Linked DNA regions of Phytohabitans houttuyneae. The protein of the gene in region 1 interacts with the protein of each later gene in a pairwise test. Links are inferred from orthologs where the notes say so. Each region holds a gene or a part of one and is shown in the gene's direction. Other genes may lie near its edges. The genes, in order: Phou_RS13775 and hemL.

What was found.
Region 2: the proteins of Phou_RS13775 (region 1) and hemL interact in binary tests that used the Escherichia coli proteins (3 or more experiments, as listed by UniProt). The link is inferred for Phytohabitans houttuyneae from one-to-one orthologs.

The regions. Positions count from the first base shown.
Region 1 is NZ_BLPF01000001.1:3,130,699-3,146,030, reverse strand. Bases 11,470-14,430 are described here. They hold Phou_RS13775 (FadR/GntR family transcriptional regulator), read left to right. Parts: upstream 11,470-12,578; coding sequence 12,579-13,283; downstream 13,284-14,430. Other genes in these bases: Phou_RS13765 (GNAT family N-acetyltransferase), read right to left, coding at 13,969-14,430; Phou_RS13770 (ATP-binding protein), read right to left, coding at 13,539-13,946; Phou_RS13780 (hypothetical protein), read left to right, coding at 12,088-12,516; Phou_RS13785 (diacylglycerol/lipid kinase family protein), read right to left, coding at 11,470-12,089. Also shown: Phou_RS13835 (TetR/AcrR family transcriptional regulator), read right to left, coding at 384-965; Phou_RS13825 (SIS domain-containing protein), read left to right, coding at 2,882-3,886; Phou_RS13820 (sensor histidine kinase), read left to right, coding at 4,039-5,544; Phou_RS13815 (SCO4651 family lipoprotein), read right to left, coding at 5,549-6,379; Phou_RS13810 (nitrite/sulfite reductase), read left to right, coding at 6,760-8,466; Phou_RS13805 (hypothetical protein), read left to right, coding at 8,463-8,624; Phou_RS13795 (sirohydrochlorin chelatase), read left to right, coding at 9,339-10,103; Phou_RS13790 (WhiB family transcriptional regulator), read right to left, coding at 10,511-10,765; more of Phou_RS13785, read right to left, coding at 11,166-11,469; more of Phou_RS13765, read right to left, coding at 14,431-14,454; sodN (superoxide dismutase, Ni), read right to left, coding at 14,475-14,879; Phou_RS13755 (S26 family signal peptidase), read left to right, coding at 14,964-15,275. UniProt on the Escherichia coli protein: Transcriptional activator of the glcDEFGB operon which is associated with glycolate utilization, and encodes malate synthase G and the genes needed for glycolate oxidase activity. Also negatively regulates the transcription of its own gene.
Region 2 is NZ_BLPF01000001.1:3,754,709-3,769,918, reverse strand. Bases 11,429-14,267 are described here. They hold hemL (glutamate-1-semialdehyde 2,1-aminomutase), read left to right. Parts: upstream 11,429-12,116; coding sequence 12,117-13,418; downstream 13,419-14,267. Other genes in these bases: Phou_RS16800 (TlpA family protein disulfide reductase), read left to right, coding at 14,065-14,267; Phou_RS16805 (histidine phosphatase family protein), read left to right, coding at 13,415-14,065; Phou_RS16815 (STAS domain-containing protein), read right to left, coding at 11,698-12,015; Phou_RS16820 (AfsR/SARP family transcriptional regulator), read left to right, coding at 11,429-11,748. Outside these bases: Phou_RS16850 (FAD-binding oxidoreductase), read left to right, coding at 277-1,560; Phou_RS16845 (YciI family protein), read left to right, coding at 1,652-2,101; Phou_RS16840 (SpoIIE family protein phosphatase), read right to left, coding at 2,104-4,128; Phou_RS16835 (HAMP domain-containing protein), read left to right, coding at 4,311-8,681; Phou_RS16825 (hypothetical protein), read right to left, coding at 9,219-9,980; more of Phou_RS16820, read left to right, coding at 10,063-11,428; more of Phou_RS16800, read left to right, coding at 14,268-14,607; Phou_RS16795 (cytochrome c biogenesis CcdA family protein), read left to right, coding at 14,607-15,210. UniProt on the Escherichia coli protein: Aminomutase that catalyzes the transfer of the amine group on carbon 2 of glutamate 1-semialdehyde to the adjacent carbon 1 to form 5-aminolevulinate.

The DNA.
Region 1 (15,332 bases):
GCTACCGCGACGCCCGTCGTGGTCCGGACCGTTGCTCCCGCGGCCTCACCCTCCGCGGTGGCCCAGCACCCGCTCCCGCAGATCTTGGCAAGTTAGCGTCGAAAAGGCGGGCTAACTCACCAAGATCTCGAAGCTCACACCGCCTGCACCTGGTCGACAGTCACCGACCGCGACGACGGTGCCGAACCGCGGCGGACTCAGACGGACACACCGTGAGCTGGGAAGACACCGGAGCTGTCGCGCGGCAAGCAATCCCAACTCGGACGGCGAATGCCGGGGGCGATGTCCGGTCCATGGCGGATCGTGGACGTGAGCTGCCCCTCAGGGGGCTGTTGAGTCCCTCAGGGGCACCGGACGTCCACGATCACCGCGGGGCCGCGTCGTTAGGCGGGGGTTGGGGGTTCGGTGCTGATTTTGTCCAGCAGCTCGTAGGCGATCTTTAGGGCGGTCGCGCGGCGTTGGTCGCTGGTGATCTCGGGGTCGCGGGCGGTGAACCAGGCGCTGTGCACGGAAAAGAGCGACAGCGCGGCGCGGACCTGGGCCTCGTGTGAGGTCGCCGGCCGCACGAGCAGGTCGACCAGGCGCATCATGCGGGCGCGCAGCTCCTGGCCGGCGGAGAAGTTTTTCATCGCGGTCTGGTTTTGCTCGAAGAAGCGCATCACCGGGTGCTTGTCCCTGCCGAAGAGCTCATCCGCGTACCGCTCGAGCAGCGTGCGCCGGGTCTCGACCGTCGGGGGCTGGGACTCGGCCCACTCGATCAGCCGATCCATGATGCCGATGCGGTCCTCGATGAAGCTGTTGGCGATCTCGTCCTTGCTCTTGAAGTGGTAGTAGAGAGCCGCCTTCGTCACGCCGAGCCGCTCGGCGATCTCGCGCAACGAGGTCTTCTCGTAGCCCTCCTCGGTGAACAGCTCCAGCGCCACGGCCTGGATGCGCGACCGTGTGTCGCCTGTGCCCTCGCTCACCTGAACCACCTTACCCAGCAAACTTACTTGACGACCGGTTAGTTGCGAGCTTACCGTACGGCAAGTAAGGAATCTATCAGCCGGGGGAGGCGTCACATGACTGTCACGGATCAAGGTTCGGCCAACCAGCCAAAGATCCGGGTCGTCCTGGTCGGCCTGATGATCGCGATGATGCTCGCCATGCTCGACAACATGATCGTCAGCACGTCGCTGCCGATCATTGTTCGCGAGTTCGACGGGCTGGACCACTTCACGTGGGTGGTCACGGCGTACGTGCTGGGCACCACCGTCTCGACCCCCATCTGGGGCAAGGTCGGCGACCTGTACGGGCGTAAGACCGTCTTCCTCACCTCGATCGTGATCTTCCTGATCGGCTCCGCGCTCTCCGGGATGGCCGGCTCCGCGATGTTGGGCGGGCCGGAGGACGGCATGTTCCAGCTGATCGGCTTCCGCGCTGTGCAGGGCCTCGGCGCGGGCGGCCTGATCGTGGGCGTGATGGCGATCATCGGTGACCTGGTGCCGCCCGCGAGCGTGGCCGCTACCAGGGCATGATGGCCGGCGTCATGGCGATCGCGATGGTGGCCGGGCCGCTGCTGGGCGGCTTCATCGCGGACCACCTGTCGTGGCGGTGGGCGTTCTACATCAACCTGCCGCTCGGCGGCGTCGCGCTGCTGGTGCTGATCACCCAGATGCACCTGCCGAAGTACCGGACCGAGCACAAGATCGACTGGCTGGGTGCCGGCCTCCTCTCCGTGGGCATCACCGCGCTGGTGCTGATCACCACGTGGGGTGGCAACGAGTACGACTGGGCCTCGCCGCAGATCTTCGCCCTGGTCGGCCTCGCCGCCGTGGCACTTGCCTTCTTCGGCTTCGTGGAGCGCCGCGCGGCCGAGCCGATCCTGCCGCTGGGCCTGTTCAAGAACCGCAACTTCGCGCTGATCTCGGCGGTCGGCTTCCTGCTCGGCTTCGCGATGTTCGGCGCGATGAACTTCCTGCCGATCTTCCAGCAGTACGTGCAGGGCGCCTCCGCCACCGGCAGCGGCCTGCTCCTGCTCCCGCTGATGTTCGGCATGCTGGTCGTCTCGATCCTGAGCGGCCGCGCGATCACCCGCACCGGCCGCTACCGCCTCTTCCCGATCATCGGCGGCGTGCTGATGACCGTCGGCATGCTGCTGCTGACCCTGCTGGACGCGCACACGAGCCGCGTCGAGCTCGGTGCGTACCTGGTGGTGCTCGGCGCCGGCATGGGCTTCCTGATGCAGACGTCGATGCTCATCGCGCAGAACAGCGTCGAGCAGCGCGACCTGGGTGCGGCGAGCGGCGCGGCGACGTTCTTCCGCTCGATCGGTGGCTCGTTCGGCGTCTCGCTGTTCGGCGCGGTCTTCGCCACCCGCTTCCAGAGCGAGCTGACCGACAAGCTTGGCGCACAGGCCGCCGACCAGTTCAGTGGCGGCGGCGGCGCGGGGACCTTCGACCCGGCGGTGCTGGCCGGCCTCCCCGCCGCGGCCCGTAACGGCCTGCTGACCAGCCTCGCCGACTCGATCGCGGGCGTTTTCTGGTGGGCGGTGGCGTTCGCGGTGCTGGTGCCGGTGCTCGCCTGGTTCGTGAAGGAGATCCCGCTGCGCGGTGCCCCGAGGTGGCGGCGACGGCGACTCCCGAAGAGCGGGCCGAGCGCGCCCTGGCGGACGCGCCCGCCGTGCCGTAACCCCGCGCGAATCCGAAGGGCGCCCCTCCGACCGGAGGGGCGCCCTTATCGCGTGCGAAATGGCCGCTCGCGGGAACCCAAAGAGGTGTGAACCCGTGCGCGATGCGTTGTGTTTGCGCGCGAGACCGTGCAAGAATGAGCACCGAACGAGCAGCTTTGCGCATGCGAGAGCCACATCCAGGAGGTCATCGTGGGGACGCCGGGAGCGGGCATGGCCGCGGACATCGCGGAGCAGCCGGAGGTCTACGCGCGGCTCCTGGAGCCGGCACACGTCGAGGCCATCGCGCGCGCCGCCGCCGTCATCGCCGAGCGGCAGCCGCGCCACGTCGTGCTCACCGCGCGCGGCACGTCCGACCACGCCGCGCTCTACGGGGCCTACCTCACGGAGATCCTCCTCGGCCTCCCCGCCGGGCTGGCATCGCCCAGCGCGGTGACGGTCTACGGTGCCCGCCCCGACCTGTCGCACGCGCTGGTCATCGGCGTCAGCCAGAGTGGCGGCTCGCCGGACCTCACCGAGGTCGTGCGGGTGGCCCGCGCGTCCGGCGCGCTCACGCTGGCGATCACCAACAATCCCGACTCGCCGCTTGCCGTGGCCGCCGAGCTGTCGGTCGACGTGGCGGCGGGGCACGAGCGGGCGGTGGCGGCGACGAAGACGTACACCGCTGAGCTCCTGGCCCTCCTCCTGCTTGTCGAGAGCGTGCGGGCCGGCGGCGGCCGGCCACCCGCGGAGCTCGCCGCCCTTCCCGACCTCGCGGCGCGCGTGCTTGCCGACCCCGCGCCGGAGACCGTCGCGGGCCGCTACCGGTTCGCGGCGCGCCTTGTCACGACCGGCCGGGGGTACGCGTACGCGACCGCCCGCGAGGCCGCCCTCAAGCTCATGGAGACGTCCTACCTGCCGGCCCTCGCCTTCAGCGGCGCCGACCTGCTGCACGGCCCGCTGGCGATGACCGACCCCGACGTGCCGGTGCTGGCGGTGGTGGGGTCAGGGCCCGGCGGCGCCGCGATGGGCGACGTGCTCGCGCGGCTGCGGGAGCGCAAGGCCGATGTGCTCACGGTCGGCGCCAAGGGCGAGCTCGCCGTGCCCGAGGTCGACGAGCGCCTCGCCCCGATGCTCGACATCCTGCCGCTGCAGCGGCTGGCGCTCGCGCTCGCGCTGGCCCGCGGCGAAGACCCCGACGCGCCGCGAGGACTCAAGAAGGTGACCTCGACCCTCTGAGCGCTTGGCCCGCCGACCGCAGCGGTGCCCGCGGGAAAGCGCCCAAAGAAAACGCTCCGCTGCGCTCCACGGTTCCCCGGCGCCCGCGCATGCGGTCCGCAGGTGACGCGGACGGGGGACAAATCTTTTCAAGCAGGGCCTAGAGTTGCAGCGTGTCTACGCTGCGCGACCTGGTCGAAGAGCACACCTCGCTGGGGTCCAAAGACATCGACCACCTGCACCGGCTCGCCGGCGACTGGCAGTTGCTGTCCGACCTCTCCTTTGCCGACCTGCTGCTGTGGGTGCCGGTCAACGGGCACGAGTCGTTTCTGTGCGTGGCGCAGGTGCGGCCGACGACCGCGCCCACGGCGTACCAGGACGACCAGGTCGGCCGCACCGTCGGCGGGCCCGAGGTGGCGCACCTGACGATCGCCTACCGGCAGGGGCGCATCTGGCGCGAGGGCGACCCGGTCTGGTACGGGGACACCCCCGCCCGCCACGAGGCGATCCCGGTGCGGCTGCGCGACGCCGAGGGCGAGCCGGGCAGCGTGATCGGGGTCGTGGGGCGGGACACCAACCTTTCCACCGCGCGCACTCCGAGCCAGCTGGAGCTCAACTACCTCACGACCGCCGACGACCTGGCGCAGATGATGGCCGACGGCACGTTTCCGCCGATCAGCCGCCGCATCGAGACCACGTCCGCGCCGCGGGTGGGTGACGGGCTGATCCGGCTGGACGCGAGCGGCAAGGTGACGTACGCGAGCCCGAACGCGCAGTCCGCGTTCCGCCGGCTGGGCTTCGCCTCCCACCTGGTGGGCGAAGACTTGGCCGCCCTCGCCGCACGCCTGGCCGACGACCCGCTGGAGGGCACCGACGCCTCGGCCCGCGTGCTGGCGGCGCTCGGCGGGGAGGCGCCGTCGCGCAAAGAGATCGAGGCGCGGGGCGCGACAGTGCTGACCCGCGCGCTGCCGCTCATGCCGGCCGGCGTGCCGATCGGGGCGCTGGTGCTGGTGCGCGACGTGACCGAGGTGCGGCGCCGCGACCGGGCGCTGGTCACCAAGGACGCCACGATCCGCGAGATCCACCACCGGGTGAAAAACAACCTGCAGACCGTCGCGGCCCTGCTGCGCCTCCAGGCCCGCCGGGTGGAGACGCCGTCCGCGAAGGCGGCGCTGGAGGAGTCGGTACGCCGGGTCGCCTCGATCGCCCTCGTCCACGAGACCCTGTCGATGTCGAGCGACGAGGCGGTGGAGTTCGACGGCATCGTCGACCGGGTCGCCGCCGCGGCCGCCGAGGTGGGCACCACCGCGTCGAAGGTGGCGATGCGGCGCAACGGCACGTTCGGCGTGCTGCCGGCCGAGATGGCCACCTCGCTGGTGATGGTGCTCAACGAGCTGCTGATCAACGCGGTCGAGCACGGCTTTCCGGAGATCGACGGCGTGGGCGCGGTGGGAGAGGTGGTGGTCTCGGCCCACCGCCACCGCAAGCAGCTGCACGTCACCGTGGTGGACAACGGGCGAGGGCTGCCGGAGACGTTCGACGCGGAGCAGGGCGGGCGGCTGGGCCTGCAGATCGTGCGGGCGCTGGTCACCGGCGAGCTGAGCGGCACGATCGAGCTGCGCGCCCGGCCAGAGGGAGGCACCGAGGCGGTCCTCGCGCTCCCCCTGACCAAGCGCTGAGGCCTCAGCCTCCGGTCTTCAGACCTTCGAGCATCTCGGCGAAGTCGAACACCTCCGCCGCAGGCGGCGCCGTGATGGTCGCCGGCTTGCCGTAGTCGGTGTACGTGACGGTGATGTCACTGATGCTGCCCATCACCACGTGCACCCGGCGCGGCTGGTACTTCTCGTCCACCCAGAGGTCGGTCTTGATCTCCTTGATGCCCGCCTTGGACAGCTCCTTCTCGGTGGCCGCGCGCATGTCCGCGTCGAGCTGGCCGAGGTACGTGGCGAGCGGGTTGGTCACCGTGTAGTGGACCGTCTTCACACCGTCGATCGTCTCCTCGCCCACCACCGTGACCGACTCGGCCGCGAGCAGGGTCTTGACCTGGCGCACCGGGTCGATGTCGTCCATCTGCTTGGCGAACCCGGAGCCCGCCTGCTCACCGGCCGCGCTCACGTCCATCTTCATCCAGCGCTTGCCGTCCATCTCGGCGCGGTCCGCCTCGGGCACCTCGATGTAGATGACCGAACCGATGATCAGCATCTTGGTGGCGGTGCCCGCGGCCTCCATGGAGAACTCGGCCTTGGGGTCCTTGCCGTACAGCAAGGTGCCCTCGCCCTTGAAGGTCTCACCGGCGGCGGTGCCGTCCATCTTCATGGTCACGGACTCGGCCTTCGTGGCCTTGTCGACGGCCTTCGCCAGCGAGCCCTTCGCGTCGGCGACGAGCATCGCCAGCACACCCTGCTCCTGCGGCGCGGACGGCGTGCCGGAGCCGGAATCACCACCGCACGCGGCGAGGCCCAGCACCGGAAGCGCGGCAGCCGCCAGCACAGCAACCTTGGAGCGTAATGACACGGTATCTCCCCGTATTTGAATGAATTACCAAAGGCGCGCGCATGCTATATCGCGCAATCCCGTGTCCTCTGCCCCGTTTCTGTTCACCCTGGCCGGGGGTCACAGCTTGTTGCCCAGGTGTTACAAACCACACTCCCGGCATCTGGGCGGCTGGTTGGCGGTCACGGGTCGCTGTGAGAAGCTAACCCTCGTGACCGTTGCCGAGCGCCGTGCCGTGTCGCTGGGATTGACCTCCCGGCGCCACGTTGACTACGGCCGCGTCCGCAGCGCCATGTGTCGGGCTCACTGACGTCGCCCGATCTATCCGTTCCCGGGCGCGTAGAGAGCGCCGGCCTCCAAGATCAGCGGCGTAGCCTCGCGCGTCCATCCTGATCAAGCACATGGAGGACGCCAGGATGGCGGTCACAAGCTCGGAAGGCCGGCCGGCCGCACGCCCGCGCAAGGCGCGCGGCGAAGGGCAGTGGGCGCTGGGACATCGCGAGCCGCTCAACCCCAACGAGCGCACCAAGAAGGACGACAACCCGCTCAACGTCCGCGCCCGGATCGAAAACATCTACGCGCACCGGGGGTTCGGCTCGATCGACCCGCAGGACCTGCGCGGGCGGTTCCGCTGGTGGGGGCTCTACACCCAGCGCAAGCCCGGGATCGACGGCGGTCGCACGGCCATCCTGGAGCCGCACGAGCTCGACGATGAGTACTTCATGCTCCGCGTCCGCGTCGACGGCGGGCAGCTCGACCTCGACCAGCTGCGCACGATCGCCACGATCTCGCAGGAGTTCGGGCGGGACACGGCCGACATCACCGACCGGCAAAACATCCAGCTCCACTGGATCCGCGTCGAGGACATGCCGGAGATCTGGCGCCGCCTGGAGGCGGTCGGGCTGCAGACCACCGAGGCGTGCGGCGACTGCCCGCGGGTGGTGCTGGGCAGCCCGGTGGCCGGCATCTCGGCCGACGAAAAGCTCGACGCCACGCCCGCGATCGACGCGATCGTGGAGCGCTTCGTGGGCGCCAAGGAGTTTTCCAACCTGCCGCGCAAGTTCAAGTCGTCGATCTCGTGGCTGGCCGACATGCCGTACGAGGTGAACGACATCTCCTTCCTCGGCGTCGACCACCCGGAGTACGGGCCGGGGTTCGACCTCTGGGTCGGCGGCGGCCTCTCGACAAACCCGATGCTCGCGCAGCGCCTCGGCGTGTGGGTGCCGATCGCCGAGGTGCCCGAGGTGTGGGCCGGCGTGGTGGGCATCTTCCGCGACTACGGTTACCGCCGGCTGCGCCACCGCGCCCGGCTCAAGTTCCTGGTCGCCGACTGGGGCGTGGAGCGGTTCCGGGAGGTGCTCGAAAAGGAGTACCTGGGCCGCACGCTGCTGGACGGGCCGGCGCCCGAGCTGCCGGAAAAGCCGATCGACCACATCGGCGTGCACCGGCAGGCCGACGGTCGCTTCTACGTCGGCGCGGCGCCGGTGGTGGGTCGCACGTCCGGCACCCAGCTCGCCCAGCTCGCCGACCTCGTCGAGGCGCACGGGAGCGGGCGGGTGCGGCTCACGCCGTACCAGAAGCTGCTCGTGCTCGACCTGGCGCAGGAGCGCGTCGACTCGCTGGTCACCGCGCTGCGCGGGATCGGCCTGGAGGCCCGGCCGTCGAGCTGGCGGCGCGGGACGATGGCGTGCACCGGCATCGAGTTCTGCAAGCTGGCGATCGTCGAGACCAAGCGGCGCGGCGAGGAGCTCGTCGCCCGGCTCGAGGAGCGCCTCGGCGACATGGACGCCGACATCTCCATCCACATCAACGGCTGCCCCAACGCCTGCGCGCGCACCCAGACCGCCGACATCGGCCTCAAGGGCCAGATCGTCATGGGGCCGGACGGGCAGCAGGTGGAGGGCTTCCAGGTCCATCTCGGCGGAGGTCTCGGCATGGCCGAGGGCCAGCAGGCCGGGTTCGGGCGCAAGGTCCGCGGGCTCAAGACCACCGCGGACGAGCTACCGGAGTACGTGGAACGCTTGGCCCGCCGCTACCTGGACGGCCGCACCGAGGGCGAGGCGTTCGCCACCTGGGTCATGAGGGCTGATGAGGAGGCATTGCGATGAGCACTGAGTCCCGCGCCGCACCCATGTACTGCCCGTACTGCGGAGAAGAGGACCTGCGCCCGTCCGAGGAGGGGCACGGGACCTGGGAGTGCCGGGGCTGCGCGCGTGCGTTCTCCGTCAAGTTCATCGGATTGGTGCGAAAGGCGGTAACCCGGTGAGCCCCGTGAACGCCGTGGGTCTGGGCCTTCTCAACCCGGCCACTGATCGCTCGACAGAGCTGCGTCTCCTGGCCGAGGAGGCCGGTCGCGAGCTGGAAGGCGCGCCCGCCGAGGAGATCGCGCGGTGGGCGGCCGAGACGTTCGGCGACCGCTTCTGCGTGACGAGCTCGATGGCCGACGCGGTGCTGGCACACGTGGTCTCGCGGGTGGCGCCCGGCGTCGACGTGGTGTTCCTCGACACCGGCCTGCACTTCCCGGAGACGCTCAAGGTGCGTGACGCGGTGGCGGCCACGCTGCCCGTCAACGTGCGCTCCATCCGCCCGCGGCTGACCGTCGGCCAGCAGGACGGGGAGTACGGGCCGCGCCTGTTCAACAAGAGCCCCGACGACTGCTGCTTCCTGCGCAAGGTCGAGCCGCTGGAGCGCGCGCTCGCCGACTACGACGCGTGGGCCGCCGGGCTGCGCCGCGAAGAGTCGCCGACCCGCGCCAACACGCCGGTGGTCGCGTTCGACCCAAGCGCGGCAAGGTCAAGGTCAACCCGATCGCGGCGTGGACCCAGGCCGACGTCGACGCGTACATCTCGCGGTGGAACGTGCCGGTCAACGAGCTCTTCAAGAAGGGGTACACCTCGATCGGCTGCTGGCCCTGCACGCGGCGCACCAAGGCCGGCGAGGACCCGCGGGCCGGCCGGTGGGCGATGTTCGAAAAGACCGAGTGCGGCCTGCACACGTGACACCGATCCTTCTCGTGGTGCACGGCAGCCGCGATCCGCGGGCGGCACGGGCTACCCGTGCCCTCGTCCGCGCGGTCGCGGCCGCCCGCCCCGGGGTGGATGTCCGCGCGTCGTACCTGGACCACACACTGCCCCGCCCGGGACAGGTGCTGGCCGCGCTGGAGGCCGCGGGCCACGAGCGGGTGACACTTGTGCCGCTGCTGCTCACGTCGGCGTACCACGGGCGGGTGGACGTGCCCGAGATGGTGCGGGCCGCCCGCGCCGCCGGCCTTCGCGTGCCGGTCGACGTGACCGACGTGCTCGGCCCGCCCGCCGGCGCTCCCGTCGACGACCTCCTGCTCACCGGCCTGCGGCGGCGGCTGGCCGAGGCGGGTTCCGGCTTCGACGCCGTGGTGCTCGCCGCGGCGGGCACCCGCGACGCCGCCGCGCGGCAGACCGTGGTGAGTGCCGCCGCCGCCCTCGGCGCCTACCTGGGTGCGCCGGCCCGCGTGGCGTACGCGTCGGCGGCCCCGCCCACCGGCGCCGAAGCGGTGGCGGAGCTGCGTGCGGCCGGTGCGCGGCGGATCGGCGTCGCGGCGTACTTCCTGGCGCCAGGGCTGCTCTACGACACCGTGGTCGACTCCGCCCTGGAGGCGGGCGCCGTCGCCGCGGCCAAGCCGCTCGAGGGCGCCATCGAGCTTGCCCGGCTGGTGCTGGCCCGGGCCGACGCAGCCGCGCTGCCGGCCTCGGCAGCCGCTGCCGCCTGATACTGCCGCCGGCAGTAGTCCAACCGACCCGTATCAAGGCGTGGCGCGTGGGCTCCTCATCCCAGAGAGACGCCCCGACCGCGCCTCAGGGCGTCTTTCTCGCACGCGGGACAGTTCGGGGGGAAGTCCCGCGCACAGCGCGACCGGCCCGGGTGTCAGGGCGGGTCCGGGGCGGCCGGGGGCGGTCCGGGACCGCAGGGGGATCCTGATGCCGGGCCGGTCGCGTGCGTGCCTGTGGCGCGCGGGCCTATGGCCGCCCGCGTGCGGGCTTATGGCCGCCGGGTGCGGGGGCCGGCCGCGTGTGTGGGCAATGGCGCTCGGACGAGAAAGGGGCACCGGATGCGGACAGCAAAACGCCCCGGTTGGCCTGGAGCCCGGGGCGTTGATGCTGTGTGTGGTGCTGTTTGTCAGGCAGAGTGAGCGCGGACCCGCAGGCCGCCGCGACGCTTGACGGCGCGCCGCTCTTCTTCGCTCATCCCGCCCCAGACGCCGGCGTCCTGACCGGAGTCGAGGGCCCACTGGAGGCACTCGTCGGTCACGGAGCAGCGCCGGCAGACGGCCTTGGCCTGCTCGACCTGCAGGAGCGCAGGGCCGGACGTCCCGATCGGGAAGAACAGCTCCGGGTCCTCGTCGCGGCAGACAGCATGGTGGCGCCAGTCCATGGCGGCAACACTCCTCGTTCTGGATCGGTGGCAATTAATGCGGTGGAACTCTATTTGCGCCCGCAGTGCCGATCGCGACTTTGCGCATTCATCCGATCGGCAGCGCGTTAGCAGGCTTTGGGACCGGTCGAGCTGCGTGAACGTGCCACACGGCGGGCATGCCCGCGCAACTTCCCGGTAACTCGTTTCGCTTGTGAATACTTTCACGAACTCCCGCGATGTCAAGGGGACGCTCGGAAAAAATCCGAGCGGGTGAGCAAGCCCACAACCCCTTTGTCCGGGTTTTGACCTTGAGTCAGCACCCGGTGTGCGACAGTCACCAGTCAATGTAGTACAGTCCGCGCCGCATTGCCGACATTTCCGGCGCAATCCCTAGGACGGATGAGCCGCGAGGTGTCCTCTAGCAGATTACGCGCAGTGCGCCCGGCACGCTCGTGAAGCGGACTTTTTCTCGCTCGCCGAGGTAGTCGCCGTCGAGCTGGAATGCCTGAGGTCGCTCCGCCACCAGGGAAAACTCCGCGATGTCGTGCAGCCGTACCACCTGCGAGCCGTGCGGCTGGCGATGGCGGGACAGGAGCTGCGTCACTGTGCGTGTTGTGCTAGGCACACGCAGTCGGCGCAGGGCGAGCACGTCGAGGCCGAGGTCGAACGACGCATCCGGGTTGGGGTTGATCACCCGGTCGCCGATGAAGGTCCACGGCGCGGTGTTCTGGATGATGACCGTCGATAGCTCGCTCTCGGCCGACTCACCCGGCTGTTCCAAGGTGATAGCGGGGTGACGCCGGTCCATCGCTGTGAAGTACTGAGTCACCGCGGAACGCATGTAAAGGGCGGGAGTCGATGTGCGCCCGCGCAGTCGGGCCTGCTCGACTCGCCGCACCACCGAAGCGTCCAAACCCAGTCCGGCGCAGAATGTGAAATATCTGTCGTCGGCACGTCCCAGCCCGATTGTCCGGACCCGGCCGGTGCGCAGGGCCTCAAGGATCACGCTCGCGCCCTCGGCCCACCCCTTGGGGAGCCCGAGCGCTCGGGCGAAGACGTTTGTCGAGCCGCCCGGCACCACGGCCAGCGCGGGGCGGGTCTCGACCGGGGCGCCGGCCATGAGCCCGTTGACCGTCTCGTTGATCGTGCCGTCGCCACCGAGAGTGAAGACCACGTCGACGCCGTCGGCGGCCGCGTCGCGGGCGAGGGCCATCGCGTGCCCGCGCCGGCGGGTCTGCTCCACCGTGAGGTCGAACTCGCTGCGGAGCGCCCGCACAAGCACGTCCCGCGCGCGCTCGCTCGTGGTGGTCGCCTTGGGATTGACGACCAGTAACGCCCGCATGGGCGGGACTGTACTCCGCGGCGAGTATCGTGTGCGCGTGATCCAGGACTCCCCGGCGCTGCCCGGCACGCTGCGCTGGGCGGTGTGGCTGCTGATCGCGGAGGCGGCCGCGGTCGCGCTCGTCGCCGCGTACCTGGTGTACGAGGACCTCACCGGCACCGCCAACAGCATGGCCGTCGCGCTCATGGTGACCGCCTTCGCCATCGCCGGCGCCGCGCTGCTCTTTGTGCTGGCCAGGGCGCTGTCCAACCGCCGTGCGGGCGCGCGTGGGCCGGCCATCGTGCTCCAGCTGATGCTGCTGCCGATCGGCTACTTCATGATCCAGGGCGGGCTCGCGTGGGCCGGCGTCCCGATCATCACGATCGCGGTGGCGGTCGGAGCGCTGTTGGTCACCCCATCGAGTACCAAAGCGCTCGGTCTGGGCTGAACACGACACCCGAACGGATGGCTGTGCCACCGTTTGCGCGCCCGCGCCCCTAAAGTGTCGCCGTGGGTGTAGACGGGGCAGTGCGGCCACCGGCGTACCAAACGCTCGCGGAAGACCTCCGGGCCGAGATCACATCAGGGAGGCTCCGGCCGGGTGAACGACTCCCGACCGAGCCACAGCTGTGCGCCCGCTCAGGGGTCAGCCGCAGCACCGTGCGAGAGGCGCTACGCCTGCTCGCCAGCCAGCATCTCATCGTCACGACGCGGGGGGTGACCGGCGGCAGCTTCGTCGCCCATCCCAGCCCGCAAGACCTCTCCGACACGCTGTCGACGGGCCTCAACCTGCTGATCAGCACCGCCACCGCCGGCCTCTGCGACCTGCTTGAGGTGCGCGAGTCCCTGGAGGTGCCGGCGGCCGCCCAGGCCGCCCGCCGGCGCACGGAGGGGCACATCGCGGAGCTGGAGGCGGCGCTGCTCGACCCGGCGGAGATGGACGTGACGGCGCTGCTGGCCACGCACAAGGCGTTTCACGCCGCGCTGGTCGCCGCCACCGGCAACCCGCTCTTCGAGCTGCTCAGCCGGCCGCTCTACCAGGTGTCGAACGAGCGGGAGGTGGCCGCCACGGCGCCGCCCGGCTTCTGGCAGCAGGTCGACCTCGACCACCGCGAGCTGCTGCGCTGCGTGAAGGCGCAGGACGCCGAGGGCGCCACCAAGGTCGCCCGCGAGCACATCACGTTCATCCGGACGGCGCTCGTCCCACCGGACTGACTTCAGAAGAAGAGGGCTACCGCGATGTCCGCGGTGGTCCGGACCGTTGCTCCCGCGGCCTCACCCTCCGCGGCTGGTCGCGCTTCGCCGTGGGTCGTGCTCCGTGGGCGGCGCGGCCTCTGCGGGCGGCGCGGCCTCTGCGGGCGGCGCGGCCTCTGCGGGCGGCGCGGCCTCTGCGGGCAGCTCGGCCTCTGCGGGCGGCGCGGCCTCTGCGGGCAGCTCGGCCTCCGTGCGCCGTTGGCCGCGAAGAGAGGCTCAGGGGGAGCGGCGCGTCAGCAGCCGGATCGAGGCGCGGTCGTCCTCCACCATGGCGGACGCGGCGGTGGTGAGCGCGGTGAGCACCTTCCACGCGAAGGAGGACTCGGCCGGCAGCCGGGCGCCCCGCACGGTGTTGACCGAGACCTCGACGCTCAGCGCGTCGTCGGTGACCGAGAAGCGGCACTCGAGCTCGGCATCCCGGCTGGCGATGGCGAGGAGCATCGCACACGCCTCGTCGACCGCGATCCGCAGGTCTTCGATCTCGTCGAGCGCGAAGTGCAGGCGCGCGGCAAGGCCAGCCGTCGCTGTGCGCAGCACCCCGAGATATCCGACGTCGGCCGGCACGGTGAGCAACACAACGTCGTCTTCGATCACCGGCTCCACATGCACTGTCAGCTGACTCACCCCGCCCAGCGACTCTACCGGCTCAGGGCCGTTCGACGGACTCCGGCATCGCCAGTTTATGGAGGGCAGGTCCGGCGAGCCGGTACGGGACCCACTCGTCCATGGCCGCCGCACCGAGCGCCGCGTAGAAGTCGCGGGCCGGGTTCCAGTGCAGGACCCACCAGTCCAGCCGCTGGTACCCGCGTTCCACGCAGATCCGTGCGAGGGTGGTGAGCAGGAGCCGGCCGGCCCCAGTGCCCCGGGCCGAGGGGCGGACGTAGAGATCCTCCAGGTAGATCCCGTGCACGCCTTCCCAGGTGGAGAAGTTCAGGAACCACAGCGCGTACCCCACGACGTCGCCGGAGCGGACCGCGACGTGGCCGAAGAGGGCCGGCTGTGGTGCGAAGAGGGCGGCGTGGAGCTGCGGGTCGGTGAGGTGGCACTGCTCAGGCGCCCGCTCGAACTCGGCGAGCTCGTGCACCATAGCGACGATGGCCGGCACGTCGTCAGGACGTGCCGGCCGGATCATGACCTCGGAAGAAGCTGGGGTCACGCCTGCTTGGTCTCCCAGAAAATCTTGGAGATCTCCTCGATCTTGCTCAGCAGCTCGTCGGCCTTCGCCGGGTCGGCCGAGCCCTTGGCGCCGGCGGCGCCCGCGAGCTTGGTGGCCTCGTTGAAAAGCTGGTGCAGGTGCGGGTACTTCTCGAAGTGCGGCGGCTTGAAGTAGTCGGTCCACAGCACCCACAGGTGGTGCTTGACCAGTTCGGCGCGCTGCTCCTTGATGATCAGAGCCCGCGTACGGAATTCGGAGTCGGTGTTCGCCTGGTACTTCTCGGCGATCGCCTTCACCGACTCGGCCTCGATCCGTGCCTGCGCAGGGTCGTAGACGCCACACGGCAGGTCGCAGTGGGCGCTGACAATCGTGCGCGGAGCAAGGATGCGTGGAAGTCGCATAAGGACCCTCCATGACGTTTGCGATGATCCGGGAAAGACCCTACTCCCTGTCCGACTGCCCCATGCGCGAGAGGTGAAACACACATGCCGTTCGCGGTTCTCGTGCGTGGCCCGTCCATGGTGCCGGCGCTGCGCGACGGCGACGCCTTGATCGTGCGGCGCGGCGGCCGCGCGATACGGCCGGGCGACGTCGTCGTGGCGAGATTCAGGTCCCGGCCCGACCTGCTCGTGGTAAAGCGCGCGGTCCGCGCACAAGACGGCGGTTGGTGGGTACAGGGAGACAACGGTCTGGTCACGGATGACTCCCGTGCTTACGGGGTGGCAGATGTGATCGGGCGGGTGGTGCTGCGCTATTGGCCGCGCCCGGGGTTTATGCTCAAGTTTCGGACCGGGTGACCCCCGCACCGCGCACCGCCCCTCGTGCACTCACCGTCGCGTGCACAGCCGGCGGGC
Region 2 (15,210 bases), 620 kb from region 1 along the record:
GGCCTCGGTGAAGGCGTTCTCCGCCTTGAGGTACGCGATCGTGTCCGGGTCGTCCTTGGCGGCGAGCCACGCGTACTCGTCCACGACGGTGTCGCCGTGGTGGGAGCGCTCAGCGGGACGCGCTTGGCGACCGGCGGGGTCGCGGAGGCGGTATCGGTCGTCACGTACGACCACGTTACCGGCTGTGGTGAACCCGGCGGCGGACGAGCGCCGGGCGAAGGAGCGGGGTGGGCTCAGGGCTGGCGTAGGCGCGGCGGTTGTTCGTACACTTGTTCGATGACGATGCGCCGTGGAGCCCTCTTCCGGAGCCTCGTCGACATCTGCGGCATGCGTTTCGCGCGCCTCGCCGGCCCGGCCGACACGGTCGGAGGCACGCCCGCCAGCTGGGTCGCCGCACCGCCCACGATCGACGGTGTCGCGGCGATCGTGCGCCTCGCCGTCGAGCACGACCTCGCGGTCGTGGCCCGCGGCGCCGCGACCAAGCTCGACTGGGGCGCCCGCCCCACCCGCGTCGACCTGCTGCTCGACACCGGCCGCCTGGCCGGCGTGTGGCACCACGCGCCCACCGAGGGCGTGGCCGAGATCGGCGCCGGCACGCCGCTGCGGGCCGCGCAGTCGGCGCTCGCCCGTGGCGGTTGGCGGCTGGCCCTCGACGGGCCCTCCATCGGCGCGACGATCGGCGGCATCATCGCCGCCGACGAGGCCGGCCCGCTGGCCCATCGATACGGCTCGGTGGCCGACCAGCTCGCCGGGGTCAGCTACGTCAGCGCGACCGGCATCCTCACCCACTCCGGGGGCCGGGCCGCCGAGGGCACGCCCGACCGGGGCATCGGGCGCCTGCTGTGCGGGTCGTCCGGCGCGCTCGGCGTGATCGTCTCGGCGACCGTCAAGGTGCTTCCCGAGCCCGCCTCCCGGGCCTGGGTCCGCCGGTCGGTCTGGACCCCGTTGGAGCTGTATGACCTGGTGCGCGGTGTGCTCCGCAGCAAGGTCCAGACGGCCGCCGTCGAGCTCGACCTCCCGGCCAGCCGCCCGGTCCTGGTCCCGCGGCAGCGGGCGCCGCGCGGCCCCGGCACGCTCGCGGTGCTGCTGGAGGGCGAGCCCGCCGAGGTGATGGAGCGCTCGACCCGGGTCGCCGACCTGCTCGGCGGCGACGCCTCGATCCGCTCCGAGCCGCCGGCCTGGTGGGGGCGCTACCCGTTCGGTCCGGACGACATCGCACTGCGGGTCACGGTGCCTTCGGCCGACCTGCACGCCGCCATCTACGCGATCCGCGACGCGGCCGGCCAGGCAGTGCCGGTGCGTGGCTCGGCCGGCACCGGCGTGATCCACGCGTCCCTGCCCGGCAGCGCACATCCCGACCGGGTCGCCGCCGTCCTCGAGGCGGTGCGCGGCGTGCTGCTGGCCCGCGCCGGCTCGTGTGTGGTGGTCTCCGCGCCACCCGCGATCCGCGATGCGGTCGACATGTGGGGTCCGGTGGCCAGCCCAGATCTCGTGCGCCGGGTGAAGGAGCGCTTCGACCCGGCGGGCCGCCTCGCGCCGGGCAGGTTCTTCGGCGCCTGATTTTTTCTTCGCCGCGGTGTCGATCGGGCTGCAGGCTGTTCGACGCCCTGGTAGAGCCAATGTTGGCCAGACCGAGCGAAGGAGTCAGACGATGCGTTTCATGCTGCTGCTCAAGGGCGACCCGGAGGCACCGGAAGGCGCCGACAAGGACGCCATCACGCAGCCGCCGGAGGAGATCATCTCCGCGATGCTGAAGTACAACGAGGACCTGGCCAAGGCGGGCGTCCTCCTCGCGGCCGAGGGCTTGTACCCCAGCTCGGCCGGCGCGCGCGTGGTCTACAAAGACGGCAAGCGGAGCGTGGTGGACGGCCCGTTCGCCGAGGCCAAGGAGCTGATCGCCGGCTTCTATCTGATCCAGGTGCGCTCCCGCGAGGAGGCCATCGAGTGGGCCTCGCGCTGCCCGTTCGAGGCCGCGGTCCCGCCGGGCGTGGAGGCCGTCGTCGAGGTGCGGCAGGTCGGCGAGACCGACGAGCTCGTCAACGTCACCGACGAGCAGCGCGAGCAGGGCCGCCTGCTCCGCGAGCAGCTGCCCGGCCTGTGAGCTCAGACGTCGGGTTCGTTGCGCAGGACCAGGATGGCGATGTCGTCCCGGGGGTCCTCGGTTGAGAAACCCATCGTGGTCGCCCGGAGACGGGCGGCCACGATGTCGGCCGAGTAGCCGGCCAGCGGTGCCGCGGTGTCGCGCAGCCGCTCCGGCCCGAAGAGCTCCCGGCCGCGCCGCCGCTCGGTGACGCCGTCGGTGTAGAAGACAAGCGCGTCACCCGGGTGGAGCGCCACGGTGGCGACCGGCGTGGCGATCGAGTCGAGCAGGCCGAGCGCGGTGCCACCGGTACCGACAAAGGACGCCCGCCCGTCCGCGCGGACCAGGACCGGCCGGTCGTGGCCGGCAAGGTGCAGTGAGACGTCGAGCTGGTCTCCCGGGCCGCGGCCGACAGCGGCGAGCGCGAGGGTGCAGTACCGCCCACCACCCCGCTCGACGAGCGTCTCGTTGAGGCGCCCGAGCGCTTCTGGCAGTGGCTTGCCGTCGCCGACCAGCACCCGGATCACGTCGCGCACCAGGCCGGTGACGGCAGCGGCCTGCACGCCCTTGCCGGAGACGTCGCCGACCACCACGAGCCACCGCTCGTCCGGCAGCGGCACCACGTCGTAGAAGTCACCGCCCACCTCGGCGGCACCTCCGGTCGGCACGTACTCGGCGGCGAAGCCGATGCCCTTCACCACCGGCAGCACCGGCGGCAGCAGCGACTGCTGGAGGGTGTGCGCGACGCGGCGGCGCTCGTCGTGGATGCGGGCGTTGTCGACGGCGAGTGCGGCGCGCCGGGCGACGTCTTCGAGGATGGCGATCTCCTCGGCGTCGTGCCGGTGCCGCTGGTGGCGGCCGACCGAGAGCGTGCCGAGGCGCTGCCCGCGGGCGACGAGCGGCACGGCAAAGCCCTCCAGCGGCGGGCCGAGCGGCACCTGCGAGCCGCTGCGGGAGGCTTCCCGGAGCCGGGTGATCGGCGCGTCCGGCCCGCTCTCCTGGAACATCGCGTGCAGCAGCGGCAGGACCGCCTCGTCGGCGTGGGTGGCGGCGGCGAGCTGGAGCCGGCCCCACTCGTCGGTGGTGTGCACCGCGCACCACTGGCCGAGACGCGGGACCACGAGCTGGGGGATGAGGGCGAGCGTCAGGTTGACGTCGAGCGACTGGGCCAGCAGCTCGCTCGCCTCGGCGAGGAAGGTCAGCCAGGTCTGCCGGCGCATGTCGGCTGCGCGGAGGCGGTCGTTTTCCAGGTGCAGCGCGAGGCGCTCGGCCGCCAGCCCGGCGAGCGGACCCGCGTACCCCGAGGGCGCGACGTCCAGCTCCAGCTCCCCGGAGTACGGCCGGTTGACGTTGAGCGGCACGCGCAACAGCCGGGCGCTGGGGCGAGGCTGACGGCCGTACCGGGCCAGGACCTGCGCGCCGCTGCCCTCGCCCCGGTCGAGCCGTACGGCCCCACCGGCGGCGCCCACCAGCTCGGCCACGCGCGCGAGCAGGTGCCCGGCGAAGTCGGCGAGCGAGTCGTCGGCGTGTGGCTCGGGCGCGATCTGCAGCAGCGCGGTGATCGCCCCGGCGGTGGGCGCGGGTGCCTCGGGAAGGGGACCCGCGGGCGGCCCGTCCTTGCGGTCGAGCCGGAACCACACGCCCTTGCCGGTCGGCATGTGCGTCGTGCCCCACCGGCTCGCGAAATGGTCGACGAGCAGCAGGCCACGCCCGCGCTCGGAGACATCCGAGATGTCTATCTCGTTGTTGCGCGAGCCCGCTGTCAGGCTCTCCACCGGGCTGGCCACATAGTCCGTTACGGTGACCATCAGCCCGGATGGGCCGGCGACGACCTCGATGTCCAGCTCCGTGCCCGCGTGCACGACCGCGTTCGTGGAAAGCTCCGTGGTGAGCAGGAGCGCCTCGTTGAGCAGTTCGTCCAGGTGTGCCTCGGCCAGCACGGACCGGACCACCGCGCGAGCCGCGGCGGGCGTACGTCTGTCGGCGGGCAGCCGGACCCGCCGGACATGCTCCGCCGCCGGGGGTGCCCCACTGACCTCCGATGACACGCTTGCATCCTCTACCGCCTGGCCGGGTTCATCCAAGCCGCGCGCTCTCACGTTCCGTCACCCGGCGCTCGTCCACGACCGTGGCTAAGGTCCGTAGCCTGGCGACTCCCGTTTGCGCACTCGCATCTGCCGGACGCCACGCGCCATGATGTGTGGAACCACCCAAGGTGAGCGAGGACTGCATGACCACGGCAAAGCAGGTGAGTACCCGGCCCGCCTCGGACGAGGCCGCCGTTCTCAATGAGCTGGCCGACGCCCTGCGGCGGGTGCGCCGCGGCGATCTGAAGGTCCGCCTTCCCCGCCGGGCCGGTGTCGCCGGCGAGGTGGCTGACGCGTTCAACGACGTTGTGGCGCTCCAGGAGCGGCAAAACCTCGAGGTACGCAAGATCAGCCGGATCGTCGGCCGGGACGGCCGGCTCACCGAGCGCCTGGACGAGGAGGGTGTCGACGGCGCCTGGGCCGACCACGCCCGTGCGATCAACTCCCTCATCGACGACCTGGGCCGCCCGACGACCGAGATCTCCCGGGTCATCGTGGCCGTCGCGGACGGTGACCTCTCGCAGCACATGGCGCTGGAGATCGACGGCCGGCCGCTGCGCGGTGAGTTCCTCCGCATCGGCCGCACGGTCAACACGATGGTCGACCAGCTCTCGTCGTTCGCCGACGAGGTGACGCGCGTGGCCCGCGAGGTGGGCACCGACGGCGCGCTGGGCGGCCAGGCGGACGTGCGCGGCGTCGCCGGCACCTGGCGCGACCTGACCGACTCGGTCAACACGATGGCGTCCAACCTCACCAGCCAGGTGCGGTCGATCTCCCAGGTGACCACCGCGATCGCCAGCGGAGACCTCTCCCAGAAGATCACGGTGTCGGCCAAGGGCGAGGTCGCCGAGCTGGCCCACACGATCAACTCGCTCACCGACACGCTGCGCACCTTCGCCGAGCAGGTCACCCGCGTGGCCCGCGAGGTGGGCACCGAGGGCAAGCTGGGCGGTCAGGCCCAGGTGCCCAACGTGGCGGGCATCTGGAAAGACCTCACCGACAACGTCAACTCGATGGCGTCCAACCTGACCGCGCAGGTGCGAAACATCGCGCAGGTCTCCACGGCGGTGGCCAAGGGCGACCTCTCACAGACCATCACGGTGGCCGCCCAGGGCGAGATCCTGGAGCTGAAGAACACCATGAACACGATGGTCGACCAGCTCTCCTCGTTCGCCGAGGAGGTCACCCGGGTGGCCCGCGAGGTGGGCACCGAGGGCAAGCTGGGCGGTCAGGCGCAGGTGCGTGGCGTCGCCGGCACCTGGCGCGACCTGACCGAGAGCGTCAACCAGCTCGCCGGCAACCTGACCGCGCAGGTGCGAAACATCGCCCAGGTCTCCACGGCCGTGGCGAAGGGCGACCTGTCGCAGAAGATCACTGTGGACGCGCGTGGCGAGATCCTCGAGCTGAAGAACACCGTGAACACGATGGTGGACCAGCTCTCCTCGTTCGCCGACGAGGTGACGCGCGTGGCCCGTGAGGTGGGCACCGAGGGCAAGCTGGGCGGTCAGGCGCAGGTGACCGGCGTACTCGGCACCTGGCGCGACCTCACCGACAACGTCAACTCGATGGCCTCCAACCTGACCTCCCAGGTGCGAAACATCGCCTCGGTGACCACCGCTGTCGCGAAGGGCGACCTGTCGCAGAAGATCACTGTGGACGCGCGTGGCGAGATCCTTGAGCTCAAGAACACGGTGAACACGATGGTGGACCAGCTGTCGTCGTTCGCCGACGAGGTGACGCGCGTGGCCCGTGAGGTGGGCACCGAGGGCAAGCTGGGCGGTCAGGCGCAGGTGCGGGGCGTCGCGGGCACGTGGCGTGACCTGACCGACAACGTCAACTTCATGGCGTCCAACCTGACGTCCCAGGTGCGAAACATCGCGCAGGTCTCCACCGCCGTGGCCCGTGGCGACCTCTCCCAGAAGATCACCGTCGACGCGCACGGTGAGATCTGGGAGCTGAAGAACACCATGAACACGATGGTGGACCAGCTCTCCTCGTTCGCCGAGGAGGTCACCCGAGTGGCCCGCGAGGTGGGCACCGAGGGCAAGCTGGGCGGTCAGGCGCAGGTGCGGGGCGTCGCGGGCACCTGGCGTGACCTGACCGACAACGTCAACTTCATGGCGTCCAACCTCACCGGCCAGGTGCGAAACATCGCGAGCGTCACCACGGCCGTGGCAAAGGGCGACCTCTCTCAGAAGATCACGGTCGACGCCGAGGGCGAGATCCTGGAGCTGAAGAACACCGTCAACACGATGGTGGACCAGCTCTCCTCGTTCGCGGAGGAGATCACCCGGGTCGGCCGGGAGGTGGGCATCGAGGGCAAGCTGGGCGGCCTGGCCCGGGTGAAGGGCGTCTCAGGCACCTGGCGCGACCTCACCGAAAACGTCAACCAGCTCGCCGCGACGCTCACCACGCAGCTGCGGGCGATCGCGCAGGTGTCCACATCGGTGACCAAGGGCGACCTGACCCAGCGGATCACGGTCGAGGCCCAGGGTGAGGTCGCCGAGCTGAAGGACAACATCAACCAGATGATCGTGGCCCTGCGGGAGACCACCCGCAAGAACGCCGAGCAGAGCTGGCTCGACTCCAACCTCGCCCGCATCGGCGGCCTGCTACAGGGTCAGCGCGACCTCGGCGAGGTCTGCCGCATGCTGATGGGCGAGGTCACCCCGCTGGTGGAGGCCCAGCTCGGCGCGTTCTTCCTGGTCGACAACGACGAGGCCACCACCCGGCTGCGCCTCGCCGCGTCGTACGGCTACGTCACGCGTACCAACGAAGTGGTCTTCGGCCCCGGCGAAGGGCTGATCGGGCAGGCGGCGGTCTCCCGCCGGATGATCCGCGTCAGCACCGACGCCACCGGCGCGCTGACGCTGCGGTCGGGCCTGCTCACGACCAAGCCGCGCGACGTCGTGGTGCTGCCGATCCTCTTCGAGGGCGAGATGCTCGGTGTGATCGAGTTCGCCTCGGTCAACGCCTACTCCGACCTGCACATCTCGTTCCTGGAGCGGCTCGTCTCCACGATCGGCATCGCGCTCAACACGATCCAGGCCAACCGGCGCACGGAGGAGCTGCTCTCCCAGTCGCAGCGGCTGGCGCACGAGCTGCAGGAGCAGTCGGCGGAGCTGCAGCGCACCAACGCCGAGCTGGAGGACAAGGCGCAGCTGCTGTCCGAGCAGAAGGCCAACATCGAGACCAAAAACCGGGAGATCGAGCTCGCCCGGATCGGCCTGGAGGAGAAGGCGCAGCAGCTCACGCGGGCCTCGGCGTACAAGTCGGAGTTCCTCGCCAACATGAGCCACGAGCTGCGTACCCCGCTCAACTCGCTGCTCCTGCTGGCCCGGCTGCTCGCCGACAACCCGGAGCACAACCTGACCGACAAGCAGATCGAGTTCGCCCGCACGATCCACAGTGCCGGGTCGGACCTGCTGTCGCTGATCGACGACATCCTCGACGTGGCCAAGATCGAGGCGGGCCGGATGGACGTCGAGCCCACCGAGGTCCACCTCCAGGACGTCCAGGCGTACGTCGAGCAGGCGTTCACACCGCAGGCCGAGGAGAAGGGCCTGGACCTCGCGGTCAGCATCGAGGACGGCCTGCCCGCGGCGGTGATCACGGACGCTCAGCGGCTCCAGCAGATCCTGCGCAACCTGCTGTCGAACGCGGTGAAGTTCACCGACAGCGGCGCGGTCACGCTGACCATCGCGCCGGCGGCACCCGAGGAGCAGGCGGTCTCGTCGCGGCCGCTCGTCGCGTTCACCGTGATGGACAGCGGCATCGGCATCTCGGAAGACAAGTTCGACCTCATCTTCGAGGCGTTCCAGCAGGCCGACGGCACGACGAGCCGGCGGTACGGCGGCACCGGCCTGGGCCTGTCGATCAGCCGCGATCTGGCCCGGCTGCTCGGCGGCACGATCACGGTCTCCTCGTCGCCCGGACGCGGCTCCACGTTCACACTGCTCCTGCCGGACGTGCTGATGCCCGACACGATGCAGACGCAGCTCCCGCTGTCGTTGCCGGTGGCCAAGTCCAACCTGCCCGACCTGCCGGCCCTCGCCGACCTGCCGATGCTGCGCCAGCCGGACGATAGCGACCGGCCTGCGTCGCCCGCGGCCCGGCAGCTCGACGGCGCCACGGTGCTGATCATCGATGACGATGTACGCAACGTCTTCGCCCTGACCAGCGCCCTGGAGCTGCACGGCATGACCGTTCTGTACTCGGACAACGGGGTCGATGGCGTACGGTTGCTTGCGGAGCACCCGGAGGTGGACATCGTGCTGATGGACGCGATGATGCCGGACCAGGACGGCTACGAGACGACGCGCGCCATCCGCCGAAACCACCGCTTCGCCGAGCTGCCGGTGGTCTTCCTCACCGCGAAGGCAATGCCCGGCGACCAGGAGTCGGCCATCGGCGCGGGTGCCAGTGACTACATCACCAAGCCCGTCGACCTCGACGAGCTGATCGAGATGATGGCCGCATGGGTCAACGGCGGCGGCCGGGAGGTAATCAGCTGATGGGTGTCGCCAAGGCACTGCTGGTCGACGACCGGCGCGACAACCTCGTCGCGCTCGAAGCCATCCTCCAGGGCCTGCCGGTGCACACGGTCGCGGTCGAAAGCGGCGAGGCGGCGCTCAAGCAGCTTCTCGTCGACGACTTCGCGGTCATCCTGCTCGACGCGCAGATGCCGGACATGGACGGCTTCGAGACGGCCAGCCACATCAAGCGGCGCGAGCGCACCCGCCATGTCCCGATCATCTTCCTCACCGCCGCCGACCGCGACGCGCAGCTCGCCCTGCGGGGTACTCGGTCGGCGCGGTCGACTACCTGACCAAGCCGTTCGACCCCTGGGTGCTGCGCGCGAAGGTGTCGGTGTTCGTCGACCTTTGGATCAAGACGCAGCAGCTGCAGGCGCAGTCCGAGATGGTCCGCGAGCGCGAGACGCAGTGGCGGGCGCTGACCGAGGCCGTGGACGAGGCCACCGTCCTGCTGCGCTCGTCCGATCCGGACGGCCGCGACAGGGCGGTGACGCTCCTCGAGCAGGCCCGCTGGGGCTAGCTGTTCAGCAGGTCGTACGCCTCCGGCGGCGCCGGCATCGTCTGCGCCGCCGGTGGTTGCTTCACCTCCGGCGCGGCGCCGTAGTCGCTGAAGGTCGCCTCCCACCGGAAGGCGGCCTGCTCGCCCGCACCGGGTACATCGAGCGTGAGCGACGTCAACCGGCCGGACGAGTCGACCGCCGCCGCGAACGGCACCGCCTTGGCCTTCTCACCCAACGCGGTGAGCCCGGCGGCGTCGACGACCTCGACCTCCGCCGAGGCCTGCAGGTCGACCGTGCCCGTGAACGCCCCCTGTGACGTCTCCGTCGCATCCACGATGTGGTCGAACAGCACCACGGCACCGGTCGGGTCCGGGTGGGTGTACCTCACGTCCTCCGGGTCGTCCACTTTGGACGTGTCGATCGCGAGCCACTTCGGCGGCAGCTTGGGCAGTCCGGTGACGTCTTTCGCGTTGTCGAACGTGACCTTCGTCCAGGCGTCCTGGTCGATCACGATGATCGCCATCGTCATGCTGAAGCCGATGCTGTCGTCCTTGAACACCGCGGTGTAGGTCATCCGCTTCTCCTTCGGATTGACCTCACCCTTCGCGTTGCCCTCGAGCTCCTTCATCGTGTACCGGAAGCTGCCCTGGGAACCGTCCGGCACCGCGTCCCGGAGCTTCTCCGCCGGCGTGGGTGGGTCGGCGGCTTCGATGACGTCCTGGCAGCCGGTGACCAGTAGCGCGCTCGCGGCGACCGCGAGGAAGATCCTTCGCCTCATCTCAGTCTCTCTATGCGTTTTCGAATGCGCGGGGTGGTGCGCAAGAGAGCCTGGAGACCCGCTCTGCTGGAATGCTGCCGTTATGCTGCGGTTGGCTGCCGCATCGCTGCGGTCGCCCTCCGTTTCGCGATATGGCCTGGTCAGGCGGGGTGAGGCTGAGCTGAAGCGCTTCGAGATCCTGGGTTCGGTCCGGGCCTTCGACGGCGACGACGAGATAGCGCTCGGCCCGGTGAAGCAGCGCGCCGTCCTGGCCGTGCTGCTGCTCAACGCCAACCGGCCGGTCAGCGCGGCCCAGATCGTCACCGCGGTCTGGCAGGACGAGCCGCCCGGCAACGGCACCAACGTCGTGCAGAAGTACGTCGCCGGGCTGCGCCGCGTGCTCGAGCCGGAGCGCACGCTGCGCGCGCCGTGGCAGCTGCTGACGCTGACCGAGGCCGGGTACGCGCTCACCCTGGAGCCCGGCGCGCTCGACGCCGACGTGTTTCACGACCGGGTGCGGAAGGCGGCCGCCGCCCGCGCGGAAGGGCTGCTGGTGCAGGCGTCCGCCGAGCTGGAGGCGGCGCTCGCGCTGTGGCGGGCCGAGCCGCTGGCGGGGCTGACCGGGCCGGTGTTCGACGCGGCGCGCGACCGGTTGACGGAGAGCCGGGCGGGCGCGCTGGAGTCGTGGGCCGAGATCCAGCTGACGCTGGGCCACCACGCCACGCTCGTGCCCGAGCTGGTCCGCCTCGTCGCCGAGTACCCGCTGCGCGAGCAGCTGCGCCACCACCTGATGCTGGCGCTGTACCGGACCGGGCGGCAGGCCGAGGCGCTGGCGGCGTACAGGGACGCCCGGGCGTACTTCGTCGAGGAGTTCGGCGCCGAGCCGGGTGAGCCGCTGCAGCAGCTGCACCAGCGCATCCTGCGCTCGGATCCCACGCTGGCTCCGCCGGTGGACAGCCCGCCGCCGGTCCCGGTCCAGCCGCCGGTCGCGCCGTGGAGTCCGATGCCGGTGCCGCAGCCGCCGGGGCTCGGCATGCCCCCGCTGGCCGCGACGATCCCGCCCGTGCAGCCGCGGCAGAGTCAGCGTTCGCGCTGGTGGTCGTGGATCTGGCTGGTCGGCGCGATCCTGCTGACCTTCGGCACCTGCGGCTACCTGGCCTGGCTCGTGGTCGGCGTCTACGCGATCCGGCGCCGGAGCTGGCCCAACGCGGCGGCCGCCGCCTTCTACCTGCTCGTCACGCTGGTGTCCCTTGTCGCACTCTTCAGCGACCCGAGCGTCACCGACCCCAGCGTCAGCGAGACGGAAGCCGAGCTGTCCGAGGCACACGGCTGGGTGTGGTTCGCCACAGCGTTCGTGTGCTGGGTCTTCGGCACGGTGCACGCGGCGATCCTCGGCGCGCTGACGGTGCGGAGGGCGCGCCGGCTCGACCCAAACCGTGCCGCCCGCCGCGAGCAGGCCCTGCAGATCGTGCGCTGGAAGCCGGACCTCGCCCGTGAGCTGCTGATCGGCCGGCCGGACCTGCCGCGACAGTTTGACGACGGCGGCCTCGTCGACATCAACGCCGTGCCCAGCTACGTGATCGCGACGCTACCGGGCGTGAGCGCGTACCTCATGCAGATGATCGTGTCCGACCGCGCCCGCCACGGGCCGTACGCGTCCGTCGAGCACATGGTCGCCCGCCAGGTGATCACACCCAGGCTCGCCGACTCGCTGCGCGGGCTGTTGATCTTCGGACAGCTACCGGACGGTGAGCGCCGACCGCAGCCCGGTGATGTCCAGCACGCGTAGGAGGAAGTCGCCGACGTTCGTGAGCAGCAGGACACTCTGCGAGTGGCTTGCCTTCTTGGTCAGGACCACGATCGTGCCGAGTCCTTGGGAGTCACAGAACGTGACGCCAGTCATGTCGAGAACGATGCGTACCGGCCCGTCGGCCAGGATGTCATTGACGACGCTGGAAAGCCGGGCCGCTGTGAGCATGTCGATCTCGCCGGCGAGCTTGAGCACAGTCTCGTCGGGATCGCGCAGCACCGCGATGGACAACTCCGGACGTTCCACCCCATCAGCCTATCGTGATCTAGTGGATGCCGCCCGGTGGAGAGGCGGCAGGCGGGGTGCCCTGCCTCTACTTCAGGTAACGCTGTCAGAATGGCTGCACCGTGAGCGAAACGCCAGCATCCGATGCCCTCTTCGACCGCGCCCGAGCCATCGTGCCGGGCGGGGTCAACTCACCCGTCCGTGCGTTCCGAGCGGTCGGCGGTACGCCCCGCTTCATGGTTCGGGGTGACGGTCCGTGGTTGTTCGACGCGGACGACCGCCGCTACGCCGACCTCGTCTGCTCGTGGGGTCCGCTGATACACGGCCACGCGCACCCCGAGGTGGTCGCCGCCGTGCAGGCCGCTGCCGCGCGCGGCACGAGCTTCGGCACACCCACTCCGGGTGAGGTCGACCTCGCCGAGGAGATCGTCCGGCGCACCCGGGTCGAGCAGGTGCGCCTGGTCAACTCCGGCACCGAGGCGACGATGTCGGCGATCCGGCTGGCCCGCGGCTTCACCGGCCGTTCCAAGGTGGTCAAGTTTGCCGGCTGCTACCACGGGCACGTCGACGCGCTGCTCGCCGCCGCCGGCTCCGGCGTGGCGACGCTCGGGCTGCCCGACTCGCCCGGGGTCACCGGCGCGGCCGCGAGCGAGACGATCGTTCTGCCGTACAACGACGTGGCCGCGGTGGAGGCCGCCTTCGCCGCCGACGGTGAGCACATCGCGGCCGTGATCACCGAGGCCGCCGCCGGCAACATGGGTGTTGTCGCGCCCCGTGACGGCTTCAACAAGGCGCTCGCCGAGATCGCGCACCGCCACGGCGCTCTGCTGATCATCGACGAGGTCATGACCGGTTTCCGGGTGGCCCGCGGCGGCTGGGCCGAGCTTGAGCCGGTCGACGCCGACCTGTACACGTTCGGGAAGGTTATGGGTGGTGGCCTGCCCGCCGCGGCCTTCGGCGGGCGCGCGGAGATCATGTCCCGCCTGGCACCGGCCGGCCCGGTCTACCAGGCCGGCACGCTCTCCGGAAATCCGCTCGCCTGCGCCGCGGGCCTGGCCAGCCTGCGCCTCGCCGACGCCGAGACCTACCGGCGCCTGGACGAGACCGCCACCGTCGTGGGCGGCCTCGCGACCGAGGCGCTCGCCGCCGCCGGGGTCCCGCACCGGCTGGCGTACGCGGGCAACATGTTCTCGATCTTCTTCACCGCCGCCGACGTGGTCGACTACGACAGCGCGAAGACCCAGGACGTGGCCGCGTTCAAGGCGTTCTTCCACGCGATGCTGGACCGGGGTGTCTACCTGCCGCCCAGTGCGTTCGAAGCATGGTTCGTATCCACCGCGATCGGCGACGACGCGTTGGAAGTGATATCGGCGGCCCTGCCCGCGGCAGCGGCGGCCGCGGGGGCAGCGGGGAGCGAGTCATGACCAGCAACACCGTCGTGCACGTGCTGCGGCACGGGGAAGTCCACAACCCAGACAAGATCCTGTACGGCCGGTTGCCCGGGTTCCGCCTCTCCGAGCTGGGTGGGCAGATGGCCAAGGCGGCGGCGCAGTCCCTCGCCGAGCGCGACATCACGTACGTGGTGTCGAGCCCGCTGGAGCGCGCCCAGGAGACGGCCGAGCCGATCGCCGCGCAGTTCAAGCTGCCGGTGGCGACCGACGACCGGCTGATCGAGAGCGCCAACTGGTTCGAGGGCAAGAAGGTGGGGCCGGGCGACGGCTCGTTCCGCGACCCGCGCAACTGGTGGGTGCTGCGCGACCCGGTGACGCCCTCGTGGGGCGAGCCGTACAAGCAGATCGCCGAGCGCATGTTCGCCGCGGTGCACGCCGCGCGGGTGGCGGCCGAGGGGCACGAGGCGGTCTGCGTCTCGCACCAGCTGCCGGTGTGGATCCTCCGGCGGTACGTGGAGCGCAAGCGGCTGTGGCACGACCCGCGGCGGCGGCAGTGCGGCCTGGCCAGCCTCACCTCGTTCCACTTCGAAGGCACGAAGATCGTCGGCATCGGGTACTCCGAGCCGGCCGCACACCTCGTCGCGATGTCCCCGGGCGCCCGGACGGCCAAAGGCGCCTGATGCGACTCCGAGCCGGGCTCGCCGTCCTCTTCCTCGCCGCCACGCTCACCGCGTGCACGGGCAAGGAGGACGCCTGCGACACCTCGTCGACGGGGTCGATCGAGTGCTCGGCGGACGAGCGTCCGGCCGCCCCGTCGCTCTCGGGCGAGCTGCTCGAAGGCGGGCGGTACGAGTTGAGCCAGGACCGCGGTCAGGTCGTGGTCGTCAACTTCTGGGGCTCGTGGTGCGCACCCTGCCGGGCCGAGATCGACGACCTGGAGCAGGTGTACCAGGCGACCAAGGACCAGGGCGTGCGCTTCCTCGGCATCAACGTGCGGGACGACCGTGACAAGGCCAAGGCGTTCCACAACGGCAAGGTGACGTACCCCAGCGTCCTCGACCCGTCCAGCAAGCTCGCCCTCGACTTCGACATCCCGCCGAACACGATCCCGGCGACGATCGTCCTCGACCGCAAGGGTCGGATCGCGGTGGTGATCCGGGAGGCGGTACAGGCGGCCGAGTTCGAGAAGGTCGTCGCGCGCGTGGCCGCTGAGGCGACCTGATGGGCGAGACATTCCGCCAGCTCGCCGACGGGGGACCACTCGCGCTCGCGATCGGCGCGGCCGCGCTCGCCGGGCTGGTCAGCTTCCTATCGCCCTGCGTGCTCCCGCTGGTGCCGGGCTACCTGTCGTACGTCACCGGGCTCTCCGGCGCCGAGCTCGACGCGGGCACCGAGCGGACGCGCCGGGTGCTCGCCGGCACCTCGCTGTTCATCGCCGGCTTCACGGTCGTTTTCACGCTGACCGCGGTGCTCTTCACCAGCGCCACCGGCGCGCTGCTCGGCAACCGGCGGCTCCTGGAGGTCATCGGCGGCGCGCTGATCATCGTGTTGGGGCTGGCCTTCCTCGGGCTCGTGCCGGGGATGCAGCGGGAGTTCCGCATCCACAAGCTGCCCAACGCCGGCCTGATTGGCGCGCCGGTCTTCGGCGCCGTCTTCGCCCTCTCCTGGGTGCCGTGCGTGGGCCCGACGCTCGGCGCGGTGCTGACGATGGCCTCGGTGAGCGGCAAGACGGACCGTGCGGTGGTACTCGCGGTCGCGTACTGCCTCGGGCTCGGCCTGCCGTTCATCGCCTTCGGGCTGGGCTTCCGCCGGCTGCTCGGCGTGT